DNA from 4 places in the Rhodovibrio salinarum DSM 9154 genome. Region 4 is predicted to be linked to each of the others. Evidence: riboswitches for the same ligand, from Rfam matches in the RefSeq annotation. Region 4 holds a riboswitch; each other region holds the start of a gene.
What was found. A riboswitch is a leader RNA that binds a small molecule or an ion and turns the genes downstream of it on or off. The one in region 4 is predicted to bind cobalamin.
Positions count from the first base shown of each region.

Region 1: linked by a shared signal. The riboswitch ahead of RHOSA_RS25835 (ABC transporter substrate-binding protein) and the one ahead of RHOSA_RS0110985 (HupE/UreJ family protein) in region 4 are both predicted to bind cobalamin.
Region 2: linked by a shared signal. The riboswitch ahead of RHOSA_RS0115140 (copper chaperone PCu(A)C) and the one ahead of RHOSA_RS0110985 (HupE/UreJ family protein) in region 4 are both predicted to bind cobalamin.
Region 3: linked by a shared signal. The riboswitch ahead of RHOSA_RS0118130 (hypothetical protein) and the one ahead of RHOSA_RS0110985 (HupE/UreJ family protein) in region 4 are both predicted to bind cobalamin.

Region 1 is NZ_KI911559.1:3,900,980-3,905,373, forward strand. It holds gene RHOSA_RS0118145 (FecCD family ABC transporter permease) at 1-480, opposite strand, end outside; gene RHOSA_RS25835 (ABC transporter substrate-binding protein) at 498-1,532, opposite strand; cobalamin riboswitch at 1,866-2,074, opposite strand; gene RHOSA_RS0118155 (cytochrome-c peroxidase) at 2,200-3,300, opposite strand; gene RHOSA_RS0118160 (high-potential iron-sulfur protein) at 3,365-3,658, opposite strand; gene RHOSA_RS23515 (DUF1127 domain-containing protein) at 4,238-4,394, shown strand, end outside.
Region 2 is NZ_KI911559.1:3,272,676-3,277,069, forward strand. It holds gene RHOSA_RS24410 (helix-hairpin-helix domain-containing protein) at 1-523, opposite strand, end outside; gene RHOSA_RS0115135 (response regulator) at 733-1,104, opposite strand; cobalamin riboswitch at 1,444-1,666, shown strand; gene RHOSA_RS0115140 (copper chaperone PCu(A)C) at 1,703-2,179, shown strand; gene RHOSA_RS0115145 (E22 family MetX-like putative esterase) at 2,353-3,564, opposite strand; gene RHOSA_RS25215 (hypothetical protein) at 3,634-3,780, opposite strand; gene RHOSA_RS0115155 (hypothetical protein) at 3,808-4,242, opposite strand.
Region 3 is NZ_KI911559.1:3,895,606-3,899,999, reverse strand. It holds gene RHOSA_RS0118140 (ABC transporter ATP-binding protein) at 1-351, shown strand, start outside; gene RHOSA_RS0118135 (pseudoazurin) at 360-779, shown strand; cobalamin riboswitch at 911-1,099, shown strand; gene RHOSA_RS0118130 (hypothetical protein) at 1,142-1,486, shown strand; gene RHOSA_RS0118125 (ATP-binding protein) at 1,538-2,872, opposite strand; gene RHOSA_RS0118120 (response regulator) at 2,869-3,594, opposite strand; gene RHOSA_RS23510 (CREC-EF hand family protein) at 3,807-4,394, shown strand, end outside.
Region 4 is NZ_KI911559.1:2,377,111-2,381,504, reverse strand. It holds gene RHOSA_RS0110995 (Fpg/Nei family DNA glycosylase) at 1-547, opposite strand, end outside; gene polX (DNA polymerase/3'-5' exonuclease PolX) at 589-2,307, opposite strand; cobalamin riboswitch at 2,529-2,705, shown strand; gene RHOSA_RS0110985 (HupE/UreJ family protein) at 2,745-3,326, shown strand; gene RHOSA_RS0110980 (ABC transporter permease) at 3,454-4,394, opposite strand, start outside.

The DNA of each region.
Region 1 (4,394 bases), 1.5 Mb from region 4:
ACCGGCAACGCCGGCCAGGATGATCTGGCCCTTGCCGCGCCCGGCCCCGCGGGCCAGCAACGCCACGAAGGCGAAGGCCGCGAGCGACCCGACGAAGGCGCCAAACGACAGGGAGATGGCGCCGCCGCCGATGCCGAGAATGGCGACGCTCACAGCCCCGGTCGACGCCCCGGCGGAAATGCCAAGGATGTAGGGATCGGCCAAGGCGTTGCGCAGCAGGGCCTGCAGGATCACGCCGGACAGCGCCAGCGCCGCGCCGCAGCAGGCCGCCACCACGGCCCGGCTGAGCCGATAGTTCCAGACGATCCCGGCCTCGATCGGATCCAATTCGTAGGACGCGCCAAACAGATGATTGGCAACCGTTTGCCCAACCACCGTGACCGGGATCGGGGTCTCGCCGATCGACGCGCCGAGGGCAAACGTGACGACAAGCAGGAGCAAGGCAAGGGTGCCATAGCCGGCACCTCTTGCCACTGCCATCTGACGTACGGATCGAATCACTTGCTCAGCTCGTACGACTCGACCGCGTCGGCCAACGTTTCGAGCCCATTGACCAGCCGCAGGGTCGGCTGCATCGCATGGGCGTCCATGATCACGATCCGGTCCTGCTGCACCGCGTCCATGTGCCGGGTCACGGGATCGGTCTTCAGGAACTCGAGTTTGCGCTTGTAATCGTCGGCCGGGAACCGGCGCCGGTCCATGCGCGCGATCACGATGATCGTCGGGTTCTTCTGCGCAATCGTCTCCCAGCCGACGGTCGGCCATTCCTCGTTGGAGTCGATGACATTGCGGATCCCCAGTTGCTTCAGCATGTAGGCAGGCGCGCCGTTCTGGCCCGCGACGTAGGGATCGATGTCCATTTCCGCGCTGGAGAACCAGACGACGGCTGATACGTCCTGGTCCAGCTCGATCCGCTCGACCTGTTGGCGGGCATCGCGCTCGCGGGTCTTGAGGTCCGCAATCACCTCGTCACCGGCTTCGGGCACATCGAAAATCCGCGCGAGTTCCCCGACAGTGCGGTGGATCAGGTCGGTCGTGACCTGAACGTTGCGCGTGCCGTCGCCGCCGGTGGTGTTGTCCTTGCCGACGCAATCGGTGGGCAGGATGTAGGTTGAGATACCGAGTTCGGCGAACTGCTCGCGCGTCCCGACGATCCCCTGCGGACCGACGTGCCATTCGAACTGCGAGGTGACCAGCTCGGGCCTCTTGGCGACGACGCTTTCGAAGCTCGGGTCATTGTCGGCCAGGCGCTCGACCTGCTGGTTGATTTTCTCGAACCGGTCGAGCACCGGATTGAACCAGACCGCGGTGCCGACGACCTTGTCGCCGAGCCCCAGCGCGTAGAGCATTTCCGTACCGGCCTGACCGAGCGAAACCACCCGCTGTGGGGGCGAATCGAAGCTGATCTCGCGGCCGCAGTTGTCGAGAGACAGGGGATAGCTGGTATCCGCCGCTTGCGCGGCGCCGGCCGCGGTCATGGCGAGCGGAACGGCGACCGCCGCCGCGGCGAGGAAAATAGAAGGTCGCACCATGGGAATCGGGAACTCCAATCTGAAGGCGGAATCTAGGGAGGATAGAACGTTATGATATAACGTTATTCAGTCAAGAGGGGGACTGCGCCTGCGAAAACGCTCGTAGCGTAGCCGCAGGCTAAGAAACTCAGACCACACACATGACTGCCTCTTCCGCACCGGTTGGGATGTCGGCGGAGGTGCGATGGCATAGAAACCCGATGCGGCGACAGGGCTCACGCCTGGAGACGCATAAGAATCGCGCCGACCTTCAAGGATCGGCGCGCATGCGCGAAATTCGAGAGATGAGTGTGCCCGCATCCTGTTCCCTCCGGCGCACCCCGGCCGGTTTCAATGGGGTTCTGTGCGACGGCAGGTCTCCTGGCTCGCGGCTTGTCAACGCTTCGCCTTCCCAAGAGCGGTTGCTCTCAGTGGCCTGTTGAAGCGCCCGAATCCGCTTACAGTTGCGGGGGCAGCCTCGGACTTGCGAATGACATTGGATGCCATCCGCGCACCGAATTCCCAATTATCCCCTTGCGGGGACCGTCGAACGACGCAAACGATAGTGGCTTGCACGTACACTGTCCAGCTTCGAAAGGTCGCGCCCAGCATCCCGGGACAGCGTGCAAAAAGGCCGCCGGAACCCGGGTCCCGGCGGCCTTCATCCAGCTAGGTCGTCAGCCCAGGTTTACCGCTTCGACGGCTCCTGCTCGTACTCGACGGGCAGTGGCGTCTCGCTGGTGCTTTCCGGCAGCACCGGGTATTCGACACGCGGCTGCTCGCCGGTGACCGACTGCAGGAAGGCGACGATCCGGTCGATCTCGTCCTCGGACAGTTCCTGGCCGAGCTGGGACACGCCCATCAGCGCCACCGCGTTCTCCAGGCTCCAGACCTTGCCGGAGTGGAAGTACGGCTGCGTGATCGCGATGTTGCGCAGCGGCGCGGCACGGAAGACGTACTCGTCACTCGCCGTCTTGGTGACCTGGAAGCGGCCCCGGTCGTCACGCGGCAGCACGTCCGCCCCCGGCTTCTCGATCAAGCCAAACGGATAGTAGCCCTGGCCACCGATGTTGACGCCGTTGTGGCAGCCCACGCAGCCGGTGCTCATGAACTCCTGCAGGCCCTGCTTCTGCTTGGCGGTGAGCGCGTCGGTCTCACCTTTAAGATAACGGTCAAACGGCGAGTTCGGGGTCAGCAGCGTGGCCTGGAAGGCTTCCAGCGCCTTCGCCATGTTGTCGAACGTGACCGGGTCCTCTTCCTCCGGGAAGGCCGCCCCGAAAGCCTCGACGTAGCCGGGCATCGACTTCAGCGTCTTGACCGCGCGTGCGGGCGTGTTGGCCATCTCGACACCGGCCTGGACCGGCCCCTTGGCCTGCTGCTCCAGGTCCTCCGCACGGCCGTCCCAGAACTGGGCGGTGTTGAAGACCGCGTTGAACACCGTGGGCGCATTCCGTGGACCACGCTGCCAGCCGTGACCGATCGAGGTCGGCTGGTTGTCGTCGCCGCCCAGACCCATCTGGTGGCACGAATTACAGGAAATCGCGTGGCTGGCCGACAGGCGCGGATCGAAGAACAGCATCCGGCCAAGCTGAACCCGTTCGGGCGTGACCTTGTTGCCGTCCAATTCCGGCGGCTCGGTCGGGATCGGATCGAACAGGTCGTTCGCCCGCTCGATCAGCTGAGCGTCGTCGATCTCCGCCATGTCGCCATCTTGTGCGGCTACGGGGTGCCCCGACATCATGGCCGCTGCAAGAGCCAACGCCCCAGCGGCACTCATCAAATATCGCATCGTATCCCCCTGACGTGAAATTCCATTCCCTACCGTCCCGCCCGAGGCGGGTTGGCACGGGTGGCTAGGCCTTGGCCCAGAGGTTGCACCAGCCGGTCGGATCAATCTCGCCGGCGACGATCTGGCAGCCGCCCATGTCCTGGCCGCCTTCCGGTGGAATCCAGAACTGGCAGTTGGTGCACTGCTGATCGCCCTTGGGATCGGGTTGATACTGAACCGCCTGTTTCGGTGCTTTCTGAGCCTTGGCGTTGTGCCCACGCGTCAGCGTGTAGCCGCCGGCCCCCACAGCAGCCGTAACGGCGAACGCTTGGCGGATGAAACCGCGGCGTGTGGGCATCCGGTTTTTCGGATGAGTCATTGTGACGTGCTCCTCATGTGCAAACCCATGGGCAAAGGCCCAGGCTTCGGCCCACGCCCATCACTAGAATTAGAACACTTCCAATAAGAGGCGTCGACGCCCGGCGGCAGCACGACCACGTCGCTGACGCGAAAAACAGCAGTTTGCTGCGTCCTTACACGCACGCGGCACAAGCGCCCGACCATTCCGGTATAGTATTGGCGCGACGCCCGTTCCCGTCGAACAGACCTCACCACTGCCAGCGCACTTGCCCCTCATAGCCGCCTGACTGTCGGGTGGAGCTTGGAAAAACAGACGATTACGCGGGGCGGCCAAGGAGACTATCGCGCGCAATCGCAAGACCAGTACAGCGGTCCAAACCGGGGTTGATTAGAATAGCACGCGCCCGGTTAGGCACGCTTGATCCACCGCAAGCCAGCGATGCAACCGGGCACCCCCTGACCTGCGAAAAGCAGATAATACCCATAAAGATACTCAGGTTATAAAGAGCGCGACGCTGGACGTCGCCGGCACCCGCGCCCGACTGCAAGACGCTCGTGTGACGACGCCCGTGGACCTCTCATCCCACGGAGCACGAACATGGCCCGTTTGACCGATACCGAACGCGATCTGATCCAAGCGGCGCGCCAACGCGGCCCGCACCCCTTGCTGCAATCGCCGCCGCTGCACGAACTCACCGCCGCTCAGTTACGCCGCTACGCCGAAGCCGAGCGCGCACGCTACCTGGCACCGATCC
Region 2 (4,394 bases), 900 kb from region 4:
CGCGCACGCGCTCCGCGGTGATCGTCCGCGAGTCCAGGTCCTTGGCCACGCGATCCGCATCCGCGCCAGCCAGATCGGCGAAACTGGTAATGCCGAGTTGGGCCAGCTTGGTCTTCATCGCCGGGCCAATCCCCTTGATGTCCGTAATATCCTTTGGGGATGCCGAGCCGCTTGCCGATGTGCTCGACCCCGCGCTCTTGGCTGTATTTTGCGCCCCACCCTTGGCCGCCGTCTTCGCGCTGCCACTCTTGGCGGCACCGCTTTTCGTAGCGGAACTCTTGGTCGTCGTACGCTTCGTGCCCGTCGCACCGCGCTTACTGGTGGAGGTCTTCTCCGCAGCGGAGCGGCGTTGACCGCTTGACCGGCTTGCCGCACTGCTGCCGTGCGACGTTGCGGATTGATCGGCTACGCCTTGCGCGCGTGCGGTGCCCTGGGCGGCCTGGCCTTGTTCCTCGTCGGAATCGGAGACCCAGAAGAAGGCCCGCGCCCAGTCAAGCCCCTTGCGCAGGAAGTCGGCAATCATGATACGCCCCCGTTTAGCGGTCAGTCCCGGCACCGCATTGATGCGCGGCGCTTGCCAGTGTCACGCGAAAACGCGACATGATAAAGTGCAGACGCATCTATTTCTCATTGTTTAACCGCCATTCGGACGACGCCTGCAATTGATGCGGTAGATCGAGGTCTACTCAGCCGGTTGGCTGGACACATCCTGTTCAGACCGCCCACGCAAGCTCACTCAGATTTTTGCGCTTCGCACGCCATGCGGCGGGCGGTCTCCACGAGTTGGCGCAACTTGGCCGGCTGACTGATGTCGAACCCGGCGTCCGCGCCTAGCTTGACCGCGTACTGCGGATACTCGTCCAACCCATGGGAATAGACGATCAGCCGTTGATTGGGCCACATACGGCGTATATCGCGCAGGTATTCGAAGCCATCCTTCTCCGGCATCACGACATCGAGCAAGACCACGGTGTAGACGGGCTCAAGCACTTCTGAGGTTGGCCGGTCGCAGGGGTCCTGCTCACACACCTGCATCCCCTCCAGCTCAAGAGCCGCACGCAGATGCCCCCGTATATGCGGGTTGTCGTCAATTATCAGGACCATTCCTAGCATTTTTCCAATCATATTTTCAGGTTGAAACCTGCCCCCAAAAATCCATTCATTTATCTTCACCCGAATCACGGGAAAGCAATATCTGACACACCACGCTCACAGAACATCAAAATAATTATGATATGCGCACGTCTAATCCAATAAATATTTATATTCACCCCAATGAATCATAAAGAACTGAGAATCACGAAGACCGGACCAAAATGACACCCAATATCCAAACCGAATGGGCCTACCGACGGCTATCCGATCAGACTTTCGTTCGAAACACGGGTTGGAAAGGGTGTCGCGCGCCGCTCTGCGTGGTTGTTCATAACGTCGGGCTTGGCTAGCCTCGTTAGCGTCGACGGTTCCCGACAACGGGGATCCGAGGGAAGCCGGTGCAAGGCCGGCGCTGCCCCCGCAACTGTGATCGGCGAGCCGCCTCCCGCGAACGCCACTGAGGCACGTGTCCTAGAACAGCGCAAGCTGGGGGCCGGACACGACCTTGGGAAGGCAGAGGGGCGGCAACGACCCGTAAGCCAGGAGACCTGCCGGTCGACGCAAGCCAATACACACGCGAGGCGGAGGGCCTCGGAAAGGAAAAGACATGCTGAAGAAATTCATCATCGCGGCCGCTTTGACCCTCGCCGCCCTCGCGCCGGCAAGCGCGCACCACGAGGGGGAAGTGACCGCCAAGCACGGCATCAAGGTCAGCCACGGCTGGACCGTCGCCACCGCGTCGATGTCCGACGGCATCGAGGTCTACATGACCATGTGGAACGAAGGCGAGACGACCGACAAGCTGGTTGGGGCGGAATTGCCGTTCGCCGACGACGCCGTGATCCAGGCGCAGTCGATTTCCGAAGACGGCGAATTGGAGATGCGCGATCTCAAGGCCGTCAACCTGAAGCCGGGTCAGGCGATCACGATGCACCCCCAGGGCGTGCACCTGGTGTTCAACAACGTTCAGCGGGTGCTGCGCGCCGGCGACAGCTTCCACGCGCATCTGGAATTCGCCAAAGCCGGCGAGGTCGAGGTCGAGATCACCGTCATGGCGCCGGATCACGCCAAGGAAATGATGTAGACGTCTCTCCCGGACGCCGGGGCCTTCACGGCTCCGAGCGATGATCCGTTACCACCAAAAAAAACGGGGCGGCACCGATGGGGGCGGTGCCGCCCCGTTTGCGTTCAAGCGCCACGACGATCACAACGACGGCGGCGCGGCCGCAAACACGCCAGGTTCCTCGATGGGGCGCGCTATTCCCCAACCGTGCGGTTCAGGAAGTCGCGAATCTTCTCTGCCTGGCTCTGGATGTTCAGCACCCCGTTCAGGTGTCCCCGATCGCCCGGGATCTGGGCACGCGCCACCGGTGTGCCGTCACTCTCGATCATCTGCTGTGTCTGATCCGCAAGACCGGGGAAGAACACCAGATCGCCCTGCGCCTGCAGCATCAGGGTCGGGGCGTCGATCGCCTTCAGACCCGCTTCAGGCGTCTCGGCATCGCCGGCGATGAACAGCTGGTTTGCTTTGACCAGATAAAGGAAGTGATTGGCGTCGGCGGATGACGCGCGGTCCTTGGCCACCTTGTCCAGGGCGGCTTCGACCGCATAGCGATTGTCGAACGACTTCGCAGGGTCCGCGTCCTTGGCCGCCCACTTACGTCCAAAGGCTTTCTGCGCCCAGGGCCAGTTCTGGGCGTGCAGGGTCACCGTCTTGAGCGCGGCGGCCAGACCCGCCTTCGGCCGGTCGCCGCCGTAGTAGTCGCCACCGTTCCAATTCGGATCGAGCCGGATCGGCTGCGCCCAGATATCGAGCCAGCCGATCAGGAAGGGGTCGGCGAAACCGTTGCCGATCACTGGAATCACCCGCTCCACCATGTCGGGGTAACGCGCCGCCCAATCGTACGCTTGGAGCGCCCCCATCGACGCGCCCATGACCGCATGCACCTTCTCGATCCCGAGATTGGCGAGCAGGCGCCTTTGGACGCGCACGAAGTCCCCGATCTCCACGATCGGGAAGTCCATGCCGTAGGGCTCGCCTGTCTCTGGATTGATGCTGGCGGGCCCGGTGGTGACCACCTGCGCGCTGCCGACGTTCAGGTTCACGAGCGAGTCGACCGAGATCACATAGTACTTGTCGGTATCGATCGGCTTGCCGCTCCCGATGATGCTGTCCCAGTAGCCGCGCGCGCCCTCCTCGCTATAGCGTCCGGCAGCGTGGCTGGTGCCGGAGAAGAAGTGCGGGATGACGATGACGTTGTCCCGCGCCTCATTAAGGCTGCCATAAGCCTCCCACCCGACACGCACCTCGGGAATCGGCGCGCCGTTGACGGTGGTGTAGTCCTTCATCGTGAAGGTCTTCTTCTCCACGATCGGCTCGTAGGCTGCCGCCGGCGTACCTCCGGCAACGATCGCGGCCAGCATGCTCGCCATGGCAACGCCGCACGTAACGCGAGCGGAAGTCAGCATATTCGCCTCCCTGAATGGCGATGGGCGCGCCGTTAGACCCCGGCACGTCGTCCACCCGACATCCTTGGATCAGGATGCCGGCGGCTGCTCGTCCTGTGCCGGCGGGTCGACGTCTTCGCGTTGGGCACGGCGGACGGAGATCACCTGCCAGATTCCAAATGCCAGCGCGGCACCGGAAAACAGCAGTTCGAACAGGATACCGTAGATCGATGTCATCTTGAGATACCTAGGGAAACCGATGGGTCAGGCGACGTGGCGCCGGTCCGGCGCGGGGTCCGGATCACCCTCGGCAGGTGCCGTTCCAGCCGGCGTCGCCGCAACCGCCGCCTCCGGCTCGGCGAAACGGTACCGACTGTGCCACCACATCCAGGCCCCATAGCCGCCCAGCAGCATCAAGAAACCGACCAGATCGACAATCGTGAAGATCTCCCCGCCAAGCACGACGTAGAAGAACACCGCCTTGAGAGCGACAAACACCAGCGCGGCAACGATAAGTGGTGGCATCGCATCGCCCAGGATCGCGATCGAGGAATAGGGGTCGCGGCGTTGCGGCGTATCGTCGTCCGCCGCGTAACCAAGCGCCACGCGCTCCGCCCGCACGGCTTGGCGCCGGCGCCAGCCCGTGATCAGAAAGGCAACCGCGATCACGGCAAGCACAAGACCGATCCAGTGGGCCATGGCATCCCTCCCAGTTCTGCTGACTTAATCAGCACTGCCCGCGACGCGCTGGACCATTCCGATGGCCGTCTCTACTCAGCGGCGCGAAACGAACGATCAGTCTTCAAGTGGTAAAGACGATAGAACGCTCCGCAGGGCGCGATCAACCAATA
Region 3 (4,394 bases), 1.5 Mb from region 4:
GCCCGCGCCCTGGCGCAGGCGCCCGACTTTCTGCTGCTCGACGAGCCGACCAACCACCTCGATATCCGGCATCAGATCGGCATCCTGTCGTTCGTCCGGCAGTTGCCCGTGACCGCGTTGATTGCGCTGCACGATCTGAACCTCGCCGCGATGTACTGCGACCGCATCGCGCTGTTGCAGGATGGGGCCCTGATCGCGGAAGGCCCGCCGGAGGCTGTGCTGACGGAAAGCAGCCTGCGGGATGCCTTCGGCGTTCAGGCGAGTATTCGCCGCGACCCTTCGGATGGGGCCCTGGCCATCCGTTTCAAAGACCCGCTCCCCCAATCTCAGGAATCTAAGGAGGTTGCTTGATGCGATTCATGGCGATCGTCGCCGCCGCGTGTTTGTTGACCAGTCCGGTCGCGGCCGAGGTGCACGAGGTCAAGATGCTGACCCGCGGAGACGCTGGTGCGATGGTGTACGAGCCGGCCTATCTGGAAATCGCGCCCGGTGACACCGTGCAGTTCATCGCCGCCCAAGGGGGCCACAACGCGGCGAGCATCGATGGCTTTGTGCCGTCCGGCTACGCGGGTTTCAAGGGGCAGATCAACGAGGAGATCCGCATCACGCTGGATCAGCCCGGTTTTTACGGCGTGAAGTGCTCGCCGCACTTCGCGATGGGGATGGTGATGTTGATCCGCGTCGGCGAGACGGATGTCGCCCGTCCAGAACTCCCGGCCGATCTTCCCCAACGGGCGAAAGCTCGGTTCGACGATATTCTGGAGGACCTAGGACAATAATAATCTAAATTCGCTCTTTGATCGGCGGCCTGTGCAAAGGCGATTAAGAGAGTGCTGTGATCGCGCGCCCAGGGCCGAAGGTCGTTGCGGCGTGGAATCAAAATGTTGCGGAGAATTGCGCAGCAAACTACTATGCTTTTCTTGGAAGGGATGTTGCGCCCAAGCGGCGCAACAGGGAATCCGGTGCAATTCCGGAGCCGTGCCCGCGACCGTGAGCGGCAAGCGGCGGTTCAATCAGCCACTGGGGCGTGCCCCGGGAAGGCGAACCGTCCGCGCCAGCAGCCGCAAGCCGGGAGACCGGTCCTTTCCGCAAAATCTCAACCTCTTGCCCGGACGGGACCATCCGGGAGAAAGGATCGTCGATGACGCGCCCAGTGACGGGTGATCCGCGGCCGTCTGCTCTGCCGCACGTGAGCAACGACAATCAGAATATCGATCCGGGTGGCCTGATGACGGCCGTGCTGCAGGAGCGTGGCGGGTTGGACCCGGCGCACACCGCGCATGATTTTCTGATCGGCTGGCTGCTCGAACTGCCGGCCGATCTTGATCCAGCGATTGCCGCCCGGCAGTTGCTGGCCAAATCCCCGATGTCCAGTGCCTCGGGTCGGGCCCATCGGGTTGCCGAACTGCTGGCCGAAACGGCCGCGCATCCACGCGCGCGGGCGCATGCGTCTCGACGCCGGTCGGTTAGCCGTCGGCCCGGATGAGCGCTGCGCCCTGGGCGGTGGCTGAGGGGCTGGCCTTTCCCGGAGTTGGCTTCAAAGCGGCAGGGTGAGCCGGGCTTCCGCGCCGCCTTCCGGGCGGTTGGCGAGCGTGACGTCGCCGCCGTGGGCGCGGGCGATGTTGCGCGCGATCGACAGGCCGAGGCCGCTGCCCCCGGTCTCCCGACTGCGGGACTCCTCCAGGCGCACGAACGGGTCGAACACGCGTTCCAGCTGATCTTCGGGCAGGCCGGGGCCATCGTCCGCGATCGTCAGCGTGATCGCCGTCGCGGTGTGCGTCAGCGTCACCTCGGCCGCCTGGCCGTAGCGCACGGCGTTGACGATCAGGTTGCGCACGGCCCGCTTGAGCGCTGTCGGGCGGCAGATGGCATCCAGCCGATCGGGCCCCTGGAAACGCACGGCTTCGCCCGCGTCCGCGAAGTCGTCGCAGATGCTCTGGACCAGGCTGGCAAGATCGATGCGCCGGCTGTCTTCTTCCTGTGCATCGGCTTGGGCGAACGTCAGGGCCGCTTCCGTCATCTCCGCCATGTCGTTCAAGCCGGCCAGCATGCGTTCGCGCGTTTCGGCTTCGTCGATCATTTCGGCGCGCAGCCGCATGCCGGTGATCGGCGTGCGCAGGTCGTGGGCAATCGCCGCCAGCATGCGCGTGCGGTCGGCGACGAAGCGGGTCAGGCGTTCCGACATCACGTTGAAGGCGTGGGTCGTGCGGCGCACGTCGGCCGGGCCCTCTTCCAGCAGCGGGCCGACATTTTCGCCGCGGCCAAGCCGGTCGGCGGCGTCGGACAATGTTGCCAACGGCCGCACGATCCGCCGCACGGCCAGGGCGACGGCCACGGCGACCGCGATCGCCGAAAGGCCGAGCGACAGGGCCATCGGCCAGATCATCTCCGGGATCGGTGGGTGCAGCACGCGTTCGATGTTGAGCCAACGGCCGTCCGGCAGGTGCAGCGACAGGGTCAGGACATCGCCGTCGGGCAGCGGCGTGCCGTAACGACCCCGACCACGTTCCGGGACGCTGCGGATGGTCGCGCGCACATCGACGATCGCCGGCGGCATCGCGCGCTGTAGTCGTGCCTGAAAGCGCAGGTCGCGTTCACCCGTCTCCGCCAGCGGTGTGTCGGCAAGGGTGTAGCGGGTCGTGCTGCTGTTCAGCACGCGCAGGATTTCCGCGCGCCGGTCCGGCGACATCGGCAAGATCAACTGCGCGATTCCAGGCACCCGGTCGAGGGTGAAGGCACGGACCACGTGACGGGTCACGTGCCTTTGCTCGCGCAACAGGATCACCCCCGCGACTGCCTGGGCGGCCACCACTGCCACCACGACCGCCAACACCAGGCGGCCGGTCAGGCTTGTGGGCAGCCAGTGGGTCATGACCATGTGACCTCCTGCGCGAACTGATAGCCGCCGCCGCGGGACGTCTGGATCAGCTGCGGGCGCTTGGGATCGGCTTCGATCTTGCGGCGCAGGCGGCTGACCAGGATGTCGACCGAGCGTTCGAACGCTTCCGTGTCGCGGCCGTGCACCAGGTCCAGCAGTTGCTCGCGCGACAGCACCGTTTGTGGGTAGGTCAGGAAAGCGACGAGCAGGCGGTGCTCGCTGTCGCTCAAGCTGACCACCCGACCGGTGGGCGTGGTGACCTCGCGGCGTGCGGCATCCAGTTCCCAGCCGCCGAAGTGCGCGCGGTGGCCGCGGGCGCTGCCGCGTTGCGGCGGTAAGGCGTGGGTTCGCCGTAGCACGGAACGGATGCGCGCCAACAGTTCGCGTGGGCTGAACGGCTTCACGACATAGTCGTCCGCCCCGACTTCCAGCCCGACCACGCGGTCGGTTTCGGACTCCTTCGCCGTCAGCAGGATCACCGGCAGGTCGAGATGATCGCGGACGTGCCGGCACAGGCTCAGGCCGTCTTCCCCCGGCATCATGATGTCGAGCACGGCGAGGTCGACTGCGTGTCCGTTCAGGAGCGACCTGGCTTCCGCGCCGTCAGCGGCCGCGGAGACCCGCAAGCCCTCGCGCGTCAGGTAGCGGCGCAGGCCGTCCCGGATGTCCCGGTGATCGTCCACGACAAGGATATGCGGGGCAGGGTCGCTCGCCACGGTCGGGGTCTCCAAGTGCTTCGGCTCGGGTGAGAGTAGGGGGCTGCGGCAGGCCGTGCAGGCGGCGATTTGTAACAGGATGTTTCAACCCCTGCGGTCTGAAACACAGCGTTACACACCAAAGCTGGCGGTGAGCCCGGGATCGGCGTCATCTCAGTCCTGCAAGCCAACGGGCCAGACCATGACGGCCCAGCCAACAGCAGGAGACGAGCATGACCCGCAAGACCAAATGGCTCACCAGCACCTTCGCCCTCGCCGTGGCCGTCGGCGCCGCTGGGGTCGCGCTGCAGGCGCAGGCCGCGATGCCCGCGTTCGGCCGGCCGTCGGTTCCCCCCTTCTTCGCGGCGGCCGACGCCAACGACGACGGTGCGGTGACCCGGGACGAGCTGCACGCTTTCGTGCAGGAGCAGCTGACGGCGATGGACGCCGACGGCGACGGGATCGTCAGCGAGGATGAGTTCGAAGACGGCCTGGACGACCGTCGCCAGGCAATGGCGCAAGCGCGCTTCGATCAGCTGGACAAGAACGGTGATGGCGCCCTGTCGCCCGACGAATTCGACCAGGCCCGCGCCGCGCCGGCTATGCAGCGTAGCCGTCCGAACGACGACCGCCGCGCCGAATTCCTGTTCCGCCGTCTGGACGCCAACGATGACGAGGTGTTGCAGGCGATCGAGGTGACCTCCTTCGCCGATCGGGTGTTCGCGCGGGCGGATGCGAACGGCGATGGCCAGGTGAGCGAAGCGGAACTGCAGGATATGCGCCCCGACCGATCCTCTTGGCGTGACGGGCCGCGTGGATCG
Region 4 (4,394 bases):
GCAGGCCAGTCTGGAACAGCACTTCATCCGCCCAAACGTTCCCAAGACCAGCGACCACGCTCTGATCCATCAGCGCGGTCTTGAGCTGGCCCCGCTTGCCGCCGATCCGCCGGGCGAACGTCTCGGCCTCAAGCGCAAGCACGTCCGGACCAAGATCCTGGCTGCGCAGGTAGTGCGCCGGATCGTCGGTCAACTCGACCCAGCCCAGACGGCGCTGGTCGGTGAAGGCCAGCCCGCCGCCGTCACGAAAGAGCAGATGCAGACGGCAGTGCGCCGGCTCGCGCGCGCCATCATCGAGCCGCGTCAGATGGCCGGTCATGCCGAAGTGCACGACCAGGTGCCAACCACAAGAAACCTTCACAAACAGCATCTTACCGTGGCGTGCTACGGCCTCGAACGCATAACCGGTCAGCGCTGCTTCCAGATCCGCCGGGTTGCTGCCGCGCAGGCGCTGCGGATCGTGCAGGGCGACCCGTGCGATTTCACGGTCCAGGGCGTGTGCGCGCAGCTCTATCGCGTTCGCTTCAACGTCCGGCAGTTCGGGCATACCGCGTTCTCTCGCTCCTCTCGGTTTGGATAGCTGGGCGGTTAGCCGCGCAGAAGCTTCCGAAGCCCTTGTAGGTCCCGCGTGTTGATTACGTCGTCAGCCGTCACCCAGCCGCGCCGGGCCTGATCCACACCGAAGCGCATCAGGTCGAGGTGCGTACCGGCGTGCGCATCGGTGGCGATCGACAGTTTCACCCCGGCCTCACGCGCCATCTTGGCGTGCGTATCGTCCAGGTCGAGGCGCGCCGGCTGGGCATTGATCTCCAGCACGTGGCCACCCTGGGAGGCCTGGGCGATCACCTGCTCCATGTCGAGCTGGTAGCCTGCCCGTTCGCCCAGCAACCGGCCGGTGGGATGGCCCAGGATGGTAAAGTTCGGGTTCTCCATCGCCTTGAGCACCCGGGTCGTCTGCTTATCGCCAGACAGGTTCATCCGGCTGTGGATCGAACAGACGGTCAAATCAAGGCGCGCGAGGACCGCGTCCGGCAGATCGAGCGTCCCGTCCTCCAGAATGTCGACCTCGATCCCCTTCAACAGGGTGATACCGTCGAGCGACTCGTTCAGGTCGTCGATCGCGTCGATCTGCCGGGCCAGCCGGTCGGCGTCCAGGCCGCCGGCAACCCGTACCGCCTTGGAATGGTCGGTGATCGCCAGGTAGCTCAAGCCACGCGCTTTCGCCGCCTGGGCCATCTCCTCCAGCGTGCCCGCTCCGTCGGACCAGTCGGTATGGCTGTGGAGGTTGCCGCAGATGTCGTCGAGCGTGACAAGATCGGGCAGTTTGTCAGTCTGCGCCGCCTCGATCTCGCCGCGATCCTCGCGCAGCTCGGGCACGATCTCGGGCAGACCGACGGCCTCGAACACCTCGACCTCGCGCCTGCCGGCAACCCGCGTCTCGCCTTCAAAAACGCCGTATTCGTTGACCTTTAGGCCGCGCTGCTGGCCCAGTTGGCGAACCCTGATATTGTGCGCCTGGCTGCCGGTGAAGTAGTGCAGCGCGGCGCCATAGCTTTCCCGCGCAACCGCCCGCAGATCGACCTGCAGGCCACCCTTAAGCACCACGCTCGCCCGTGTCTGTCCGTGCGAGAGCACGCGCTGGACGTCGTCGTAAGCGACGAAACGGTCCATCACCGGGCCGGCGTCCGAACAGCTCAGCAGGATGTCGAGATCGCCGACCGTCTCCTTCCGGCGCCGGTAACTGCCGGCAATGATCGCCTGGTCGACGCCGTCGATCTGCCGCAGCATTTCGATCAACGGTTCGGCAAGCTCCTCGGCATCCCGGCGCCGGAACCGTTTCTCACCACTTCCACGGGTCGCCAGCTCCTCCAGAATGTTCTGCTCGGTCTTCTTACCAAACCCGGAGAGGTCTTGAATTTCACCGGACTCAGTCGCTTTCTTCAGACCGGCCAGGTCCCGCACGCCAAGCGCTTCGTAGAGCGTCTTGACCCGCTTAGGCCCGAGACCGGCAATACCCATCACATCGATCAGGCTTTCCGGGACGTCCTGAACGATTTCCTGTAAGTCGCTGAGTTCGCCGGTCTCGACGATCTCGCGGGTCTTCTGCGCCAAATCCGCGCCGATCCCGGGTAACTCCGTCAAATCCGTGCCGTCACGCAATAGCTGGACGACGCTGTGCGGCAGATCGCGGAGGGTCCGGGCGCCGTTGCGGTAGGCGCGCACCCGGAAAACGTTGGCGCCTTGAATTTCGAGCAAATCCGCCAGTTCGTCGAACTTCGCCGCGATATCGCGGTTGTGCGTGGGCACCGGACCGCTCCTCTTCATCACCGTGCATCTATCTTACCCGGTGTAGGTTTGGGCCGGCTGGCGCAGGTACAAGAGCTCAGTTGCGTGGCAACAATCAGAACACCACTGCCGCGACCACACTTACCCGCGTGCGTCTTTCGAATAGGCGATATAGCCCGAATCAGAGTTGATCCGCCCGAGCGAAAAATCGGTCGGGATGCTTGCTCGAAGTCATTAACGGTCGGTACCCTCTTCCACGCGGTATTCGCACCCTGCGAACGGGAAACCGGTGCAAGTCCGGTGTGGCCCCCGCCACTGTGTTGGACGAAACCACGCTCATCAGGCCACTGGCATCGTGCTGGGAAGGCGAGCGCGGCAACATCCTCAGCCAGGAGACCGACCGCACTCAAACGACCGACCTCAGACCAACGGCGCGGTGGGCGCCGAAAGGAGACTTTATGAGATTTCTACTCGCTTTTCTCGCAACCGTCCTGACCGCCTCCAGCGCAACTGCGCACACTGGGGCGATGACCACGGGCGGCTTTACAACCGGCTTCCTGCACCCGATCGGTGGATTGGATCACGTTCTTGCAATGGTGACGGTCGGCCTGCTGGCTTTCCACATGGGAGGTCGCGCCACTTGGGCCGTGCCGGCTAGTTTCGTCGGTATGATGGTGGTTGGCGGTGTGCTCGGCGCCGCGGCGATTACGCTGCCGCTCGTCGAGCTCGCGATCGTCCTCTCCGTGGTGGTGCTGGGCGCCATCGTCGCCAGTGGCCGGGCCTTGCCATCCATCCTCGCCATCGCTGTCGTCGGCGTGTTTGCCGTTTTCCACGGGCATGCGCACGGGGCGGAGATGCCCGTGGCCGCTTCCGGGATCACCTATGGGCTTGGTTTCGTTCTCGCGACGGCCCTGCTGCACGGCGCGGGCTTGCTGGCCGGGTATGCTCTGGCCCGGTTCGACTCGGGCGCCAAACTCATGCGCGTGACCGGCGCCGCCGCATCCTGTGCCGGACTGCTTCTGCTCGCCGGCACTGTCTAAGGCCATCTTCAAGAAATGCCCGCGCTGGCCGGTTGCTGGCTGGCGCGGGCCCGTTCTGACAGCACCGTGAAGCCAGCAACCCGACTCTGTCCGGACAGCCAACTGCTGAGGCGTGCTTTAAAGCAGCTTACTGGACGCGCTTGCGAAACAGCCAGACCGCGACCACACCGGTCACCACCGCGATCACCAGCATCGGCCAAAGCTGTTGCAGGACGAGTTCCACCGGCAGATCCCGCAGGAACAGTCCGCGCAAGATCACCAGCATGTAGCGCAGCGGATCGGCGTAGGTCAGCAACTGGACGAACGTCGGCATGTTGTCGATCGGGGTCGCGAACCCGGACAGAATGATGGCCGGCATCAGGAACAGGAACGCGCCCACGATCGCTTGCTGCTGGGTACGCGCATAGGCCGAGATCATCAATCCGACGCTGACCGATGAGATCAGGAACAGGACAAGCGCGAGCGCGAGTAAGGCTAGGTCTCCGCGGAACGGGACCTGGAACCAGTAGATCGCGATCGCTGTGATCGCCGCGCCCTCGAACAGGCCGATCAAAAGCGCGGGGACCATCTTGCCGATCAGCACCTCGACCGGTCGAAGCGGCGTGACCATGAGCTGCTCATAGGTGCCGAGTTCCCGCTCCCGGGCGACGGACAACCCGGCCACGACCATCGTGACCACCAACGTCAGGGTTCCGACTAGCCCAGGCACGATGAACCACTGACTTTTCAGGTTCGGGTTGAACCATGCCCGGCTGACCAGCGTCGCCGGCGGGCCAGCGGCCCCTGCGGTTTCACCCTGGTCACGGACGAACCCCGCAACGATCTCATCCGCGTAACCAAGGACCACGAGCGCGGAATTGGCCCGCCGGCCGTCTAGGATCAGCTGTACCTCGGCCGCCCCACTGCCCTTCAGGTCCGCGGCGAAATCGGGACCGATGTGCAGCACGGCAAGCGCCCTTTTCTCGTCGATCGTCGGGGCGATCTCGTCAACATGGTCCAGACGCGCGACCGGGCGGAAGCCATCGGAGGCGGTGAAACGCGCGACCAGATCCCGGGACTCCGCACTCA